3 regions of the Leuconostoc sp. DB-1 genome follow, and region 2 is predicted to be linked to each of the others. Evidence: a T-box and tRNA genes for the amino acid it is inferred to sense, from the RefSeq annotation. Region 2 holds a T-box; the other regions hold tRNA genes.
The links. The T-box of region 2 lies ahead of thrS (threonine--tRNA ligase). A T-box ahead of a tRNA ligase gene usually reads a tRNA of that ligase, here a tRNA-Thr.
Positions count from the first base shown of each region.

Region 1: it has a tRNA-Thr gene. The T-box ahead of thrS (threonine--tRNA ligase) is inferred to sense a tRNA for this amino acid. The anticodon was not compared.
Region 3: it has a tRNA-Thr gene. The T-box ahead of thrS (threonine--tRNA ligase) is inferred to sense a tRNA for this amino acid. The anticodon was not compared.

Region 1 covers NZ_JABFNJ010000001.1:131,167-136,683, forward strand. The annotation lists gene ftsH (ATP-dependent zinc metalloprotease FtsH) at 1-459, shown strand, start outside; gene hslO (Hsp33 family molecular chaperone HslO) at 567-1,460, shown strand; gene lysS (lysine--tRNA ligase) at 1,548-3,035, shown strand; tRNA gene HFP47_RS00660 (tRNA-Asn) at 3,098-3,170, shown strand; tRNA gene HFP47_RS00665 (tRNA-Asn) at 3,277-3,349, shown strand; tRNA gene HFP47_RS00670 (tRNA-Thr) at 3,354-3,426, shown strand; gene HFP47_RS00675 (rRNA large subunit pseudouridine synthase E) at 3,505-4,038, shown strand; gene HFP47_RS00680 (YebC/PmpR family DNA-binding transcriptional regulator) at 4,109-4,825, shown strand; gene hemH (ferrochelatase) at 4,874-5,517, opposite strand, start outside.
Region 2 covers NZ_JABFNJ010000001.1:399,775-405,291, forward strand. The annotation lists partial or broken gene HFP47_RS01930 (DNA translocase FtsK 4TM domain-containing protein) at 1-2,306, shown strand, start outside; gene HFP47_RS01935 (hypothetical protein) at 2,385-2,531, shown strand; T-box leader at 2,538-2,755, shown strand; gene thrS (threonine--tRNA ligase) at 2,833-4,791, shown strand; gene HFP47_RS01945 (amino acid permease) at 4,916-5,517, shown strand, end outside.
Region 3 covers NZ_JABFNJ010000001.1:1,583,265-1,588,781, reverse strand. The annotation lists gene HFP47_RS07805 (MDR family MFS transporter) at 1-194, opposite strand, end outside; gene HFP47_RS07800 (hypothetical protein) at 279-422, opposite strand; gene mutY (A/G-specific adenine glycosylase) at 511-1,539, shown strand; gene HFP47_RS07790 (AI-2E family transporter) at 1,523-2,632, shown strand; tRNA gene HFP47_RS07785 (tRNA-Leu) at 2,723-2,804, shown strand; tRNA gene HFP47_RS07780 (tRNA-Thr) at 2,880-2,952, shown strand; gene hflX (GTPase HflX) at 2,982-4,283, opposite strand; gene trpS (tryptophan--tRNA ligase) at 4,577-5,517, shown strand, end outside.

The DNA of each region.
Region 1 (5,517 bases), 270 kb from region 2:
GTTCAACTTGAAGGTAATGCTAGCGTTGGCTATGCTGATCAAGCTGGTAACCGTGCATACTCTGAAGAAACAGCTCGTTTGATTGACGAGGAAGTACGTCGTTTGGCACGTGAAGCATTTGATGATGCTATTGCTATATTGCGCGACAATAAAGACAAATTGACAGCAATTGCTGAGGCTCTACTTGAAGTTGAAACATTAGATGAAAAGCAAATCAAGGATATTTATCTAACAGGAACCTTTACTCGTAAGGATATCCAAGATGATACAGAGCTTGCAAAAGCAAAGTCGTTTGAAGAAGCAAAAGCTGCTGCTGATGCTAAGGATTCACAAGCTGAACAACGCTTTGAAAAACAAGATGAAGAAAAGTCATCTGACGATCACTCAGAGTCCAAAAATGAGGATACTGATTCAACAGATAAGTCAGAAACAGATGACAATAATACAGAAAATAAGTAAAATAGAAGTTGACGGTGACGTCGACTTTTTATTTTGTCATGTGTTTAGCAAATACAAAAGTAATAAACTGTTAAATAAAAAATATTAAATTAAACATAGGGAAAATTATGGCAGATCAATTTATCAAAGCAATTACTAAAAACAAGTATTTTCGTACGTTTGCCATAAATGGGACCAATCTCGTCCATCAGGCAGCGCAAATCCACGAAACATCGCGTATTGCTGCTGTTGTTCTTGGACGTGGTTTGTTGGCCACGACCTTGACAGCTCAGGCCGTTTTGAAAGGTGAAGAAACCTTATCAACAAAAATTAATGGACGCGGACCAATTGGCAATGTTGTAGTAGAATCTGATGCTAAAGGAAGTGTGCGTGGCTACGTAACCAACCCTAACCTTGAGACACTTATAAATGAAGCGGGACAGCTTGATGTGGCTAAAGCTGTTGGAAAAAATGGCTTTCTACAGGTTACAAAGTTTGCTCCCTATTCTGATCCTTACATAGGTCAGAGTCAATTGGTTAGCGGAGAAATTGGGGACGATTTTACATATTACTTAGCACAATCAGAGCAAACACCATCGGTTATAGGTGTTTCCGTTTATATGAACAGTGATGATACGGTTGCTGGAGCAGGTGGCTTTCTTGTTCAGGCGCTACCTGACGCTACTGATGAAGCAATTGATCAACTTGAGGTAGCTCTAAAAAATATGAAACCACTTTCTGAAATGATTCAAGAAAGATATACGCCATTAGAAGTGCTTGAAGAAATTTTTGGGAAAGGTGAAGTTGAGATCCTTCAAACAGCTGGCATCGGTTTGGCCGCAGAGCCATCCAAAGACGCTTATGCTAAAATGTTGCTCACACTTCCAGCATCTGAAATTCAGGCAATGATCAAAGAAGACCATGGCGCTGAAATTGTGGGAAAGTTCTCCGGAAAGCGTTACTTTTTCACAGAGGAACAATTATCCGAAATTTTGAAGCAGATTGAAAAAAATAACGAGTGACTTTGAGATTATTGTTTTTTTTTGGTATGATATTTAGTTAGTAGGCGTGTATTTAAAAAACGCGCAATAGGGAAGGATTTTATACAAATGGCTGAAGAAAAAGCCCTTAATGATCAAATGCTAGCGCGTCGACAAAAGTTGGCAACAATCGTTAGTGATTTACACTTAGACCCATTCGGTAAGCGATTTGAACGTACAGCAAAAGCGCAAGAACTGCATAATCTATATGATGCCAGCTCTTTAGAAGAGTTAGAGAATGCAAAACATGAAGTTGTTATTGCAGGTCGTATGGTTGCAAAGCGTGGCGCAGGTAAAGTTATTTTCGCTGATTTTCGTGATGTTTCTGGAAAAATTCAGGTTTATGCAAGACGTGATGATTTAGCAGATAATTATCCGATTATTAAAAGAGCAGATTTGGGTGACTTCCTTGGAATCAAGGGAATTATGATGAAGACTGAAGCTGGTGAATTAACAGTTTTGGCTACAGAATTAACACATTTATCTAAGGCTCTTCGTCCAATGCCTGATAAGTTCCATGGTATTTCTGATGTTGAAACACGGTATCGTAAGCGTTACTTGGATTTGATTGCCAATGAAGATTCTTTCAAAAAGTTCCAAGAACGCTCACATATCATTTCTGCTATTCGTGCATATATGGATAGAAATGATTTCCTTGAGGTTGAAACGCCAATTTTGCAAACTGAAGCCGGTGGTGCTGCAGCCCGTCCATTTATCACACATCATAATGCTTTGAATATTGATATGTACATGCGTATCGCAACAGAATTGTACTTAAAGCGTTTGGTTGTGGGTGGCATGGAACGTGTATATGAAATTGGCCGTATTTTCCGTAATGAGGGTATGGATCCAAAGCACAATCCTGAGTTTACAACAATGGAGTCATATGCAGCTTATATGGACTTTACAGATGTTATGGACGAAACTGAAGGTATTTTCAAAGCTGCCGCTTCTGTCGTCTCAGATGACTTGAAAATTACTTATCAGGGAACTGAAATTGATCTTGGTACAAAGTTTGCGCGCAAGCATTTAGTTGACTTGATTAAAGAACAAACTGGTATTGATTTTTGGCAGGAAATGTCTGTTGAGGATGCGCAAAAATTAGCAGATGATAAGCATGTTAAGTATGAAAAATACTGGGGTGTTGGTCACATTATCAACGCATTCTTTGAAGAGTTCGTTGAGGACACTTTGGTACAGCCAACATTTGTTTATGGACATCCAGTTGAAGTGTCACCACTCGCTAAGAAAAATACTGATGATCCTCGTTTTACTGATCGTTTTGAATTGTTTATTATGGGTAGCGAGTATGCGAATGCCTTTACTGAGTTAAACGATCCTATTGACCAACGTGCACGTTTTGAGGCTCAAGCGGCTGAACGTGAGAATGGTAATGACGAAGCTGAAGGTATTGATGAAGACTTCATAGAAGCTTTGGAATATGGTATGCCACCTACAGGTGGACTTGGTGTTGGTATTGATCGTTTGGTCATGTTATTGACTGATTCTGACACAATTCGTGACGTTGTGTTGTTCCCAACAATGCGTCCAGAATAATAAATCATTGACAAGTCGTTACACAATTAGTTATAATAATATAGTTGTGTTAGCGACATCATTCCGACTTAGCTCAGTTGGTAGAGCACCTGACTGTTAATCAGGTTGTCGCCGGTTCGAGCCCGGCAGTCGGAGTTTTATGAGAAGCAAATCATCTTGATTTGCTTCTTTTTTATGTGATAAACTGTTGACAGATTTTCTCACTCATGGCATAATAATATAGTTGTGTTAGCAACGTCATTCCGACTTAGCTCAGTTGGTAGAGCACCTGACTGTTAATCAGGTTGTCGCCGGTTCGAGCCCGGCAGTCGGAGTTTCGCCGACGTAGCTCAGTTGGTAGAGCACGGGTATCGTAAACCTGGGGTCGGAGGTTCGAATCCTCTCGTCGGCACTATTATGCATATCTTGCAAAGCAAATCATCTGAGGTTTGCTTATTTTTTTACAATGAAAAGGACGCAATTGAAAAACATGATTGTACTATTCAATAAACCGTACAATGTTTTAACTAAGTTTACTGATGCTGAAGGGCGACCAACTTTGGCTGACTACATTGATATTCCACGGGTTTATGCCGCTGGTCGTTTGGACATGGACAGTGAGGGCCTATTATTGCTGACTGATAGCGGTAAACTGAATCATGAATTGACTGATCCTGATAATAAAGCCTATAAAACTTATGTTGTTCAAGTAGAAGGGGTCCCAACAAAGTCACAACTAAAGCAACTTGAGCAAGGTGTGGCGTTAAAAGATGGGTTAACTTTACCAGCTAAAGTCAAACGTATTCCTTATCCAAAATGGTTATGGGAACGAGAGAAGCCAATCCGTATTCGTAAAAACCAGCCAACGAGTTTTATTCAATTAAAAATAAAAGAGGGCCGTAATCGGCAAGTACGCCGTATGACAGCAGCTGTTGGTATTCCAACGCTACGCTTGATACGGACACATATTGGTGAATATCATATTGCCGACTTAAAACCAGGACAATATCGAATTGTGAAGTAATGATTTTGTGGTGCAAAAGCATCATAAACGGTTATAATAGTAAAAGATGTAAATTAAAAGAGGTGACCTCATGGGACGTAAATGGGAAAACATTAAAATGAAGAAGGCGCAGACTGATGGTGCTGCCGCTAAAGTTAACAGTAAGTATGGCATTGAAATTTATGCTGCAGCGAAGCAAGGTGGCAGTCCAGACCCTGAGGCTAATTCAACATTAAAGTTTGTTATTGAACGTGCTAAGCAAGCACAAGTGCCAAAGCACGTTATTGAACGTGCCATTGAAAAGGCAAAGGGTTCAGGGGATGAAACCTTTATCGAGGGACGTTACGAGGGATTTGGACCAAACGGTTCATTGATTATTGTAGATACGTTGACATCAAACGTTAATCGTACAGCTACAAATGTGCGCACAGCTTTCAATAAAAATGGTGGAACTTACGGTGCTGCTGGCTCTGTTAGTTATTTATTCGATGAAACAGGCGTGATTGTTTTTGAGGGTGAAGATGCCGATGCTACGTTGGAAACACTGCTAGACGCTGAAGTTGATGTTCGTGACGCCGAACAACAAGATGATCATATTGTTGTTTATACAGAACCAACTGCTTTGCATCAAGCAATTGCTGCTCTGCGTGAAAGTGGTGTGAGCGATTTCTCAACTACGGAAATCAGCATGTTGCCACAATCAGAAATGACACTGGCAGGCGAAGACTTAGAAATTTTCGAAAAGTTAATTGATGTATTAGAATCTGACGATGATGTTCAAAAAGTTTATCATAACGTTGAATTATAATAATAAATAAAAAACGCAATGGCATTCATTGCGTTTTTTATTTGTGAATTAATTTTGTGCAAAATGCCGATTCGCAAGAGAAGCAATATATTTGGAAAAATCAATATGTTCATTAAAAGGTTGGACAACATCAAAGACTTCGCCACCTGCCTGTTTGAAAATATCATGATTTTCAACGTGAATTTCTTCGATGGTTTCCAAGCAGTCGGCTACAAATGCTGGAGTTGCTACTAGGACACGTTTGATACCTTGGCTGGGCAGTGACCTTAGTGTGTCACTTAAGTATGGTTTGACCCACTCAGTTGGCCCAAATCGTGATTGGAAAACCTGGTGAGTATTATCAGGTGTTAACGGCCCAACGCGCTCTAAAACGCCTTGTGTGGTTGCTGTACAGTGGTCAACATAAGGGTCACCACGACGAACATATGATTCGGGAACACCATGATAACTAATGATTAAACGATCATAATCGTTTTTAGCCCACGCCTCGCGAATGTCTCTAGCTAATAAATCCAAATAGGCTTCATCGTTGTAAAATGACTTAACAATGTTAATGTTTTTGTCGGCCTTACGGACTTGGTCAATGACTGATTGTGTTGATGTAACAGAATATTGGGGAAACAGTGGCAATACAACAATGTCGTCAGCGTCCGCCAGACGCATTTCTTTCAGTGTTTCTGCAATGTTAGGCT
Region 2 (5,517 bases):
AAGAACCCTTTAGTTCAAAACCTATGCTTCTTGGGTGGTATTGTCTTAGGTATACTAGGTATATTTAAGCTTGGCATATTAGGGGTATTTATTGCTGACATTTTCCGTTTTTTCTTTGGAAACATGTATCTTGTGATTTTAATACCTATGACATTATTTTTAGGGTACTATTTTATTACTCGAAAAACACCCAAAATAGCAACTCATTTTTGGGTTGGCGCTTTTATGATGTTTATTGCTATTGAGACAATTTCATCATTGTTATTTTTTGAATACACACTCAAAAATGCAGATGGATATGTTGGCGAAGTGGTGCGGTTAATTGGTCAAGATTTTGTCAATCAATCAGCAAACACACCGGTTGGCGGTGGTATAATCGGCGCAGCATTATATCATCTACTGTTTATGTTAATGTCTAGCATTGGCACGTGGATTGTAACAATAATCTTATTATTCAGTGGTATTGCAATCTTTTTCCGTATTCCAGCTCGTGACATTGTTCAGCAAGGCGTTGAAAAAGCTCATGAAGGGTTACTCATATTCAGGAAAAACGAGCTAACGAAAAGCCAACCCGACAATCGCTTTTCAAACGTGATAGACACAAGAAAGATATTACTGATTATGGAGATGATCCATTAGGTGTGAGCCGTGATGATAGCTTGTCAACCGATGTTGTCCCTAAAATAGAAAAAGACGTCAATGCACCTAGTGTTCAAGAAAATTTCAATGAGCCTGAAATTAAATGGAATGGTCCTATAGCGCCTCAACCAACAAAAAAGTCTTCCAAAGAACAGGCCGAAAAGACTTCTGTTAGTGATAGCGAAGTTTCTACAGATATGTTGGAAAAAGAAAACCCGGATTACCAGTTACCAACTGCTGACCTATTAACGCAATTAGCGCCTACAGACCAAACAAAAGAGTTTAAAAGTTTAACCGACAAATCGCGTCTTGTCCATGATACGCTGCAAAGCTTTGGTGTTGAGGCGGAAGTAACCAGTGTTTCATTAGGACCTACGGTAACTCAATATGAGTTGAAACCAGGGCAAGGCGTTAAAGTAAATCGAATTGCTAATCTATCGGATGATTTAGCATTGGCATTAGCTGCAAAATCAATACGAATTGAGGCGCCAATCCCCGGTAAACCCTATGTTGGTATAGAGGTTCCTAATGATACTCAGGCAACTGTTGGATTCCGAGACATGATTGAGAATGCGCCATTTGATGATAATCCACTCAATGTGCCACTTGGCCGAGATGTAACAGGAAATATTGTCATGGCAGACTTATCGGCTATGCCTCATTTGCTTATTGCTGGATCTACTGGATCTGGAAAATCAGTAGGGCTTAATGGTATTATTGTATCTATCCTTTTGCGTGCAAAACCTAATGAAGTTAAATTAATGATGGTTGATCCAAAAGTTGTTGAGTTATCTATTTATAACGGGATACCACACTTGCTGACACCAGTTGTTTCGGAGCCCCGTAAAGCAGCGAAGTCTTTGCAAAAAGTTGTTGACGAGATGGAAAATCGTTACAAGCTTTTAGCTCAATTTGGAAAACGTAATATTAGTGAATATAATGCGGCGGTTGAAAAGCAGAATGCTGAAGCTAAGGAAACAGATCAGCCAATTATGCAACCAATGCCATATATTGTTGCTATTGTAGATGAATTCGCTGACCTAATGAGTACGGTGGGTAATGAAATTGAAGTTTCTATCGCGCGCCTTGGTGCTAAAGCTCGTGCAGCCGGTATTCACATGATTTTGGCTACACAGCGACCTGACGTTAAAGTGATTAACGGTACCATAAAAAGTAATATTCCTGGTAGAATTGCTTTTAGAACAGCTTCTGGAATTGATTCACGCACTATTCTGGACAGTAATGGTGCTGAGAAGCTGCTCGGAAAAGGGGATATGATTTTTGCACCGCCCGGTAAGCCGACACAACGTGTTCAAGGTGCATTTATTAGTAACACTGATGTGACTAATATTGTTGAATTTGTTAAGTCACAACAAGAGGTTCAGTATTCCGATGCAATGACTGTTACAGATGAAGAAATTGCTCAAGATAATTCGGAAAATGCTGATGGAAATAGTGATGATGAGTTATTCCAAGAAGCTTTGCAATTTGTTATTGAACAACAAAAAGCCTCAACATCACTGTTACAACGTCGTTTCAGGATTGGTTATAATCGAGCCGCTCGATTAATTGATGATTTGGAAGCAGGCGGTTACATTGGACCAGCAGACGGATCACGGCCAAGACACGTCAATATTTCAGATGGTAGCTCTGGGATAGAAAGTTAGCATTAGTTTCAAACTAAGTAGTATGATTATATTTTTTGAGTATAATTAAATGATTAAGCAAACAGGAGAATAATAAAAATGGCACTTACAAAAAATCAAATTGCTGCACTACAAAATGTTTTTGATAATGGTATTTTAGATCATGATGCCGAGGCATTAGAAGCGCTAAAGATTGTATTAGCAGATTTAAAAAATAATTGCAACACAGCAAAAAAAATGTTATGATGTTTCTCAGAAACATTGATAAGGACAACTCGATTGTCATGTACTTAAAGAGAGTTCATGTTTGGTGAAAATGAGCAGTGCATACATAAGAGACTACCTTTGAGTGGTGATTTAGTAGTTTTAAATGAAAAGTTGCCCGGGTGATACCGTTATATATCATTTGAGAGAAATAGGAATTTTTCCTGTTTTAAACTTGGGTGGTACCGCGGTAAAACGTCCCTTTAGATCTAATAAGGATCTAAAGGGACGTTTTTGTTTTATTAATGTAAAATACTAGAATGGAATTTGAAAGGAAAATAGCATGGCAGAAATCAGTCTTACATTCCCAGATGGCGCTATTAAAAAGTTTGATGAAGGGATTAAGCCAATTGGGGTTGCCGAAAGTATTTCAAAGTCATTGGCAAAGAAGTCAGTGTCAGGAAAAATAAATGGTTCATACATTGGCATGAACGATGTTATTACTGAAAGTGGCGATTTTCAACTAATCACTACATCAGATAGCGAAGCATTAGATCTACTTCGTCACTCAGCATCTCATTTATTAGCACAAGCATTAAAGCGAATTCCAAAATTTGCTAACATTCATTTTGGAGTTGGTCCTTTTATTGAAAATGGCTTCTATTACGACACAGATAATGGGGCTGGCAATCAAGTGTCAATCGAAGATTTCCCTGAAATCGAGGCGATGATGCACAAAATTGTGAAAGAGGATCTACCTATTCTTTCTCGCGAAATCACACGTGATGAAGCATTAGAAATGTTTGCTGATGATCCATATAAAGTTGAGTTAGTAAATGATCTACCAGTCGATGAAAAGATCACAATTGCTGTTCAAGGAGATCATATTGAGCTTGATAAGGGTGGTCTGGTACCATCAACGGGTTGGATTAAGCATTTTAAGCTTACTTCAGTGGCTGGCGCTTACTGGCGTGGAGATTCAAGCAACCCAATGATGCAACGAGTATATGGAACGGCCTTTTGGAAAGCAGCTGACGTTGAAGCAGAAATTGCTCGTCGTGAAGAAGCTAAGGAACGTGATCATCGTGTCATTGGACGTGATCTTGATCTATTCTTTACTAGCCAGGAAGTTGGTTCAGGATTACCAGTTTGGCTGCCAAATGGTGCAACAATTCGTCGCCAAGTTGAAAGATATATTACAGATAAAGAGCTGTCAAATGGCTACCAGCACGTTTACACACCAGTATTGTCTAATTTGAACTTATATAAGACATCTGGTCACTGGGACCATTATCGTGAAGATATGTTCCCACCAATGGATATGGGGGATGGCGAATTTTTGGAATTACGTCCAATGAATTGTCCATCACATATCATGGTATTTAATCATAAGCCACGTTCATACCGTGAATTACCAATGCGTATTGCTGAATTAGGAATGATGCATCGTTATGAAAAATCTGGTGCTTTGACAGGGTTATCTCGTGTTCGTGAGATGACATTGAACGATGGACATACATTCGTTGAACCAGAAAAGTTAGAAGAAGAGTTTAAGTCTATTCTAACAATGATGATGGGTGTCTATCGTGACTTCAACATTAAAGATTATCGTTTCCGTTTGTCTTATCGTGATCCCAAAAATACAGAAAAGTATTTTGATGATGATGAAATGTGGGAAAAGTCACAAAAGCAATTGAAAACAGCAATGGATGATCTCGGTCTTGATTATTTCGAGGCTGAAGGTGAAGCTGCTTTCTATGGTCCAAAGTTAGACGTTCAAACAAAGACTGCCATAGGTAATGAAGAAACATTGTCAACTATCCAATTAGACTTCTTGTTGCCAGAACGATTTGACTTGAAATATATTGGTCGTGATGGTCTGGATAATCATCGTCCAGTGATGTTACATCGTGGTATTGTTGGTACGATGGAACGTTTCACAGCCTACTTGATTGAAATGTACAAGGGTGCTTTCCCAACATGGTTGTCACCTTTACAAGTACAAATCATCCCTGTTAATTTAGGTGCTCATGGTAATTATGCGAACGCTGTACAGCAGAAGTTACAGGATGCTGGATTGCGCGCTAATGTTGAAACAAAAGACGCTAAGATGGGCTACCTCATTCGTGAAGCGCAAACGAACAAAATTCCATATACTTTGGTACTAGGCGATTCAGAGGTAGATAGTAACACGGTTACTGTTCGTAAGTATGGTGATACAAAAACAGTTACAATGTCATACGATGAATTCCAATATTTGATTTTGTCTGATGTTTCTAATTACTCACGTGAAACCGAATGAACAAAATAGCGTTGTTTATTTTTAGAAAAAAATCAGCATACTAGATCATGTATGTATGAAAAGTCAAAGCACCCTGAGATGATCGAGGGGTGCTTTGCAATAGGAAAGGGAAATTTATATTATTATGTCCGATTCAAAAGGCGACAGTAATCTTCCGAAACGAGGTTTACAAAACCGACACGTTCAGTTAATAGCTATTGGTGGAACAATTGGTACTGGTCTATTCATGGGGGCAGGAAATTCAATCCATTTTGCTGGACCGTCCATTTTATTGGTTTACTTAGTTATTGGAATGTTTATGTTTGTTGTAATGCGTGCCATTGGTGAACTGCTGTATGCTGATCCCAGTCAACATACCTTTATTTCTTTCATCACTAAATTTTTAGGTAACCGTGCCGGATTCTTTGCACGTTGGTCATATTGGTTAACTGTTGTATTTATGGGGATGGCAGAGCTGACTGCAGTGGCAAAATATATTCAGTTTTGGCTGCCGGATTTACCAAGTTGGTTGATTCAAATCGTCATGCTTATTTTGCTAACGTCGATCAACTTAATTGCCGTAGCACTTTATGGTGAAACTGAATTCTGGTTTGCCATGATAAAGATTGTAGCCATCCTATCATTGATTGTGACAGGTATTATCATGGCTTTGACAGGATTTGAAACACCAGTTGGAAAAGTTGCTTTTAGTAATGTTTGGCATCACTTTGAGTTATTTCCTAACGG
Region 3 (5,517 bases), 1.2 Mb from region 2:
GCTGTTAACGGAACCATCACACCATTGACTAACATGTAGCCATTTGTCATCCATTGACCCAAGTCTGTGGAAATATGAAATTCACGCATGATATCTGGCAAGGCAACATTCATTAATGTTTGATTCAAAAAGCCTAAAAAGGTGCCGATAACTAATATGATTAAGATTGTTTTTTGCTTTTGTGTTATATTCAACAGTATCCTACCTTTCATGGTTTTTATTCATAAAAATGCAAACAAAAAACCAGTATAAATACTGGTTTTAAGTAGTCAATAAAATTACTTTGTAGAAGGTAATTCTTCTGACTTACCTTTTGCCCATTGTTGCAATTTTGCGATAGCAGCTTGACGTTGTTTCTTAGCAGCGCTATGACTAACTTTGCGGGCACGTGCAAATGAGTTAAGTGGCTTCTTTAATACCATGATTGTGCTCCTTTTTTATTCAATGATTTCATACAAATAATAATTATACGGCAAAATCTATACGATTACAAGTGTTACAATATATATTATGGAAACTTGGAATGAACAAACAATTAAAGAATTTCGTAAAACATTGCTCAATTGGTATGATAAAGAAGGGCGAGTGCACTTGCCATGGCGTGTCAATCATGATCCTTATCGCGTTTTAGTTTCGGAAATTATGCTGCAACAGACACGCGTAGATACAGTTATTCCGTATTTTGATCGCTTTATGACATCGTTACCAACGGTTGGTGATTTAGCGACCGCACCAGAGGATGTTGTGCTCAAATTATGGGAGGGTTTAGGCTACTACTCGAGAGCGCGAAACTTACAAAAGGCGGCGCAATTTGTTGTCAATGAATTGCATGGGCAATGGCCAGAGAGTAGTGATGATCTGCAAAGCTTGCCAGGAGTGGGTCCATATACAGCGGCAGCTATTGCGTCAATAAGTTTCAATGAGGTAGTCCCAGCAGTTGATGGCAACCAATATCGTGTTTTTAGTAGATTACTTAAAATTGACGCTGACATTGCTGATACAAAATCACGTAAGATATTTTATGAAATTATTGCGCCAATTGTTGATCCGGAAAGACCAGGGGACTTTAACCAAGCAATTATGGATTTGGGATCAAGTTATATGACAACCAAAAATCCCGATAGCTTGTATTCACCGGTGCGTGAATTTAATGCGGCTTTTCGAGATGGTGTTGAGGATCAATACCCTGTTAAAACCAAGAAACAACGACCAGTAAAACAGTTGTTTATGGCTTCAGTTTTTGAAAAAGATGGTAAATTATTATTTGAAAAACGACCGGATAGCGGTTTGTTGGCTGGATTTTGGACATTTCCACTAACACAAATTGAAAGTATAGAATCAATTACGGGTCAACAGTTAAATATTAAGCCCGTGACACATATTTTTACACATCGTCGATGGGAAATTTGGTTAGTGAAGCAAGAAACAGCTATGTTGAATGATAATCAACAATATTTTAGTTCTGATGAGTGGTCGGCATTAAGCTTACCAAAGGTACAACATAAATTATTGGAGAAATTATATGATACCGAATTCTAAATACAAAAATATATTTTTTTGGACCATTGAATTATTAGCGCTATCGCTCTTAATTTTGATTGTTTCCCGATTTGATTTTCTAATGAAACCAATTTCAGTATTTATTTCCACGGTTTTTGTACCATTGATTGTCGCCGGATTTTTGTACTATGTTTTGAAACCTGTTTTGACACTTTTAAAGAAAATTACAGTTAAAGGGCATAAAATGCCGCATCAACTGGCTGTTATAATTACTTTTGTGTTGTTCCTAGCCGTGATAGCTGGTTCCTTGATTTTATTGATACCAACTCTAGTGGCGGAAATTACTAATTTAATTACTGCATTACCTGAATTTGCACAAAACGTACAGCGCTTTGTAACAGATTCACTACAAAGTAAGTGGTTATCAAATTTAAATTTGTCAATTGATATAGATGAAGTAAAGAGTGCTGTTGGCAAGTACTCGGCTTCTTTTTTAACTATTACGGCAGGTACATTAGGCAGTGCTGTCTCGATGGTTACATCGGTCACGATTAATGTCGTGACTATTCCAGTCGTTTTATTTTATATGCTAAGTGATGGTGATCGCTTGCTACCAGCAATCCAGAAGCTTTTTCCGGTTCGTTTTGCTGATAATGTCAAAGAATTGACACTTAAAATGGATAAAACTATTGAAAGATATATATCGGGGCAAGCTCTTGAAATGTTGTTTGTCGGGATGACCATGGCTGTGGGTTATTTAATTATTGGTGAACCATACGCATGGTTACTGGGTGTGATTGCTGGTATTACTAACATTGTGCCATATATTGGCCCTTGGATTGGGGTTATACCAGCGTTGATTGTTGCCAGTACACAATCATGGAAACAAATGTTGTTGGTAATGATTGTGATGATGGTTGTTCAGCAATTGGATGGAAACTTTATTTATCCAAATGTTATTGGAAAATCATTACAAATTCACCCATTAACAATTATGATTCTTTTGATGGTAGCCGGTAATCTTTGGGGTATTTTTGGCATGATATTGATTGTGCCAATGTATGCAGTTGCTCGAACTGTTGTTAAATTTGCCATTGAAATGCGTCAATTGACTAAGGAATCGTTAGAATAGCAGTTTTTTAACATTTTTTTGATTTAAGTTGTATTACCCTCTTGACTGATTTAGGTTTTTCCAGTAGAATTAAAGGGTTGTGTGATACATGCGGGTGTGGCGGAACTGGCAGACGCGCTGGATTTAGGTTCCAGTGGAGTAATCCGTGCAGGTTCGATTCCTGTCACCCGTATAATATGGCCGCCGCCATATTTATATATTGAGGTATCTGGTATTATTCACTTGTAGTACCTGAGTACTTTAATTTGCCGACCTAGCTCAGTTGATAGAGCACCTCACTAGTAATGAGGGGGTCGCCGGTTTGAGCCCGGCGGTCGGCATAATTACTTTCAAGAAAAAGCATGAATTCCTATGAATTCATGCTTTTTTCTTTCGTAATATATTGTTGAAATAAGTTTCGCTCAACTTCAGATAGCTCAATGGTTAACCAACTACCGGTTTCGTCATATTGTTCTTCTATAAATTTATGTTTTGCCGCTAATTGGGCAACAACATTTCCTTTATCAAAGGGTATATGCAAAGTTACGACTTCGCTGTCGTTAAAAATATGTTTAACAATGAGATCAATCAATGCATCTTGAGAATTGGTATCTAGTGCTGACAAAGTAATCACGTTATCGCCAGAGATGTCCGGATAGTGCAACTCAGTGCGATCAGCTTTGTTATATACTGTAATAACGGGTTTACCAGTAACACCAATCTCAGTTAATGTTTTCTCAGTTGTTTCCATCATAGCTTTATAATGCTCGTCTGAAACATCCACCACGTGCAGTATTAGATCTGCATTTGCCGCTTCTTGTAATGTTGATTTGAAAGCAGCAACTAAGTTATGAGGTAGCTTGGATACGAAACCAACCGTATCACTTAATAAAAACTGTCTTTTATCAGGAAGAGTCAGTTGTCTAACTGTGGTGTTTAGCGTAGCAAATAGCATATCTTTTTCAAACACTTGCTTACTATCATCATTGTCTGCACCAACACCAAAACGCATCAACAAACGATTCATCAAGGTAGACTTTCCAGCGTTTGTGTAGCCAACCAGTGCTACGTTTGGTAAGTTGTTAGCGTGTCGTTGCATTGAACGCGTATTTTCACTTTTATCTAAATCAGCCAGTTCTTGACGAACATGAACCATTTGAGACGTAATACGTTGGCGAGATTGTTCTAGCTTTGTTTCACCAGAACCACGTGAGGTGAAACCTGCGCCACCTGTACCTGTTTGTTGATCTAATGAAATTGACATGCTTGTACGTAAGCGTGGTAATTGATATTGTAAACGTGCTAACTGAACTTGGAGTTTTGCAACTTTAGTCTGGGCTCGTTGTGCGAAAATTTCGAGAATTAAACCAGTACGATCGACAACAGTAGCATCTGTTGTTTTTTCTAGGTTACGAATTTGAGAAGGTGTCAATTCATCGTTGACAACAATCATATCAACGTCATAAGTTTTTACAGCTTCACCTAACTCTTCGACCTTACCTTTACCAAAGTAAGTGCTAGGATTTGGTCGTTCTAGCTTTTGGGTAAAAGTTTCAACGGGTTCAAGATTATTTGCTTTTGCTAGGTTCGCTAGTTCTTCTAATTCGTAGTCTAGGTTTCCCTGATTAGTTGTTAAGCCAACTAAAAATACTTTACGAGGGTTTTCTTGCATAAAAAATGCCTCCAATCAACTTGCGAGACCGGTGGCAGTTTACGTGTTTAGTACGAAAAAGGCAGACCAATCTCAAGAAAAGCGCATAAAAACAATCTATTGCTTTTATTCACCACATCTTAAAAATTGTTCAACAAGTTCTCGTACCTCTTTCTTCTTAATAGTGATAGTGTATAAGTTTTATAGGAAAATGTCAATAATAACGTACTTTGTTTTGTGATAATTTCTTCAACGCTGCTCCTAGATTTAACGTATAATAGAATGAGTTAACTAATTAATAGAAGGTTTTGAACATGTCAAAAGAAATTTATTTAACTGGTGATCGTCCCACTGGTAAACTACATATTGGTCATTATATTGGATCGTTAAAAAACCGTGTGAGCATGCAAAATTCTGGCGATTACTTGCCATTTGTTATGATTGCTGATACACAAGCATTTACAGATAATGCTCGTAATCCGGAAAAAATACGTCAATCATTAACCGAGGTAGCCTTGGACTATTTGGCGGTTGGTATTGACCCAGCTAAGACAACCATTTTTGTACAATCACAAATCAAAGGGTTATTCGAACTTACAGAATACTTTATGAACTTGGTTAGTGTCGCTCGGTTGCAAAGAAATCCAACAGTTAAGTCAGAAATTAAACAAAAAGGCTTTGATGAGGGAATCCCTGCAGGATTTTTGACATATCCAGTATCACAAGCAGCTGATATCGCTATTTTCCGAGCAACAAAGGTGCCAGTAGGGGATGATCAAGAACCTATGCTTGAGCAGACACGTGAATTAGTACGCTCGTTCAATAATGCTTATAAGTCTGATGTCCTAGTTGAACCAGTTGGTGTTTTTCCACCCAAGGGGCAAGGGCGTTTACCAGGTTTAGATGGTAATGCAAAAATGTCCAAGTCATTAAATAACGGCATTTTCTTGAGTGATGATGCGGATACATTGGTGAAAAAGGTTAAGTCAATGTATACAGATCCCTTACATATCAATATTACTGATCCTGGTCATGTTGAAGGTAATGTGGTGTTTACTTACTTAGATATTTTTGATCCGGATAAAAAACGTGTTCAAGAACTAAAAGATCAGTATACTGCTGGTGGCTTAGGTGATATGAAAATAAAAAAGCATTTGATAGATGTCATGGAAGCTGAAATGGCACCAATTCGTCAACGACGCGAAGAATACGCCCAAGATATCCCAGCGGTTTTGAACATGTTGCAAGAAGGCTC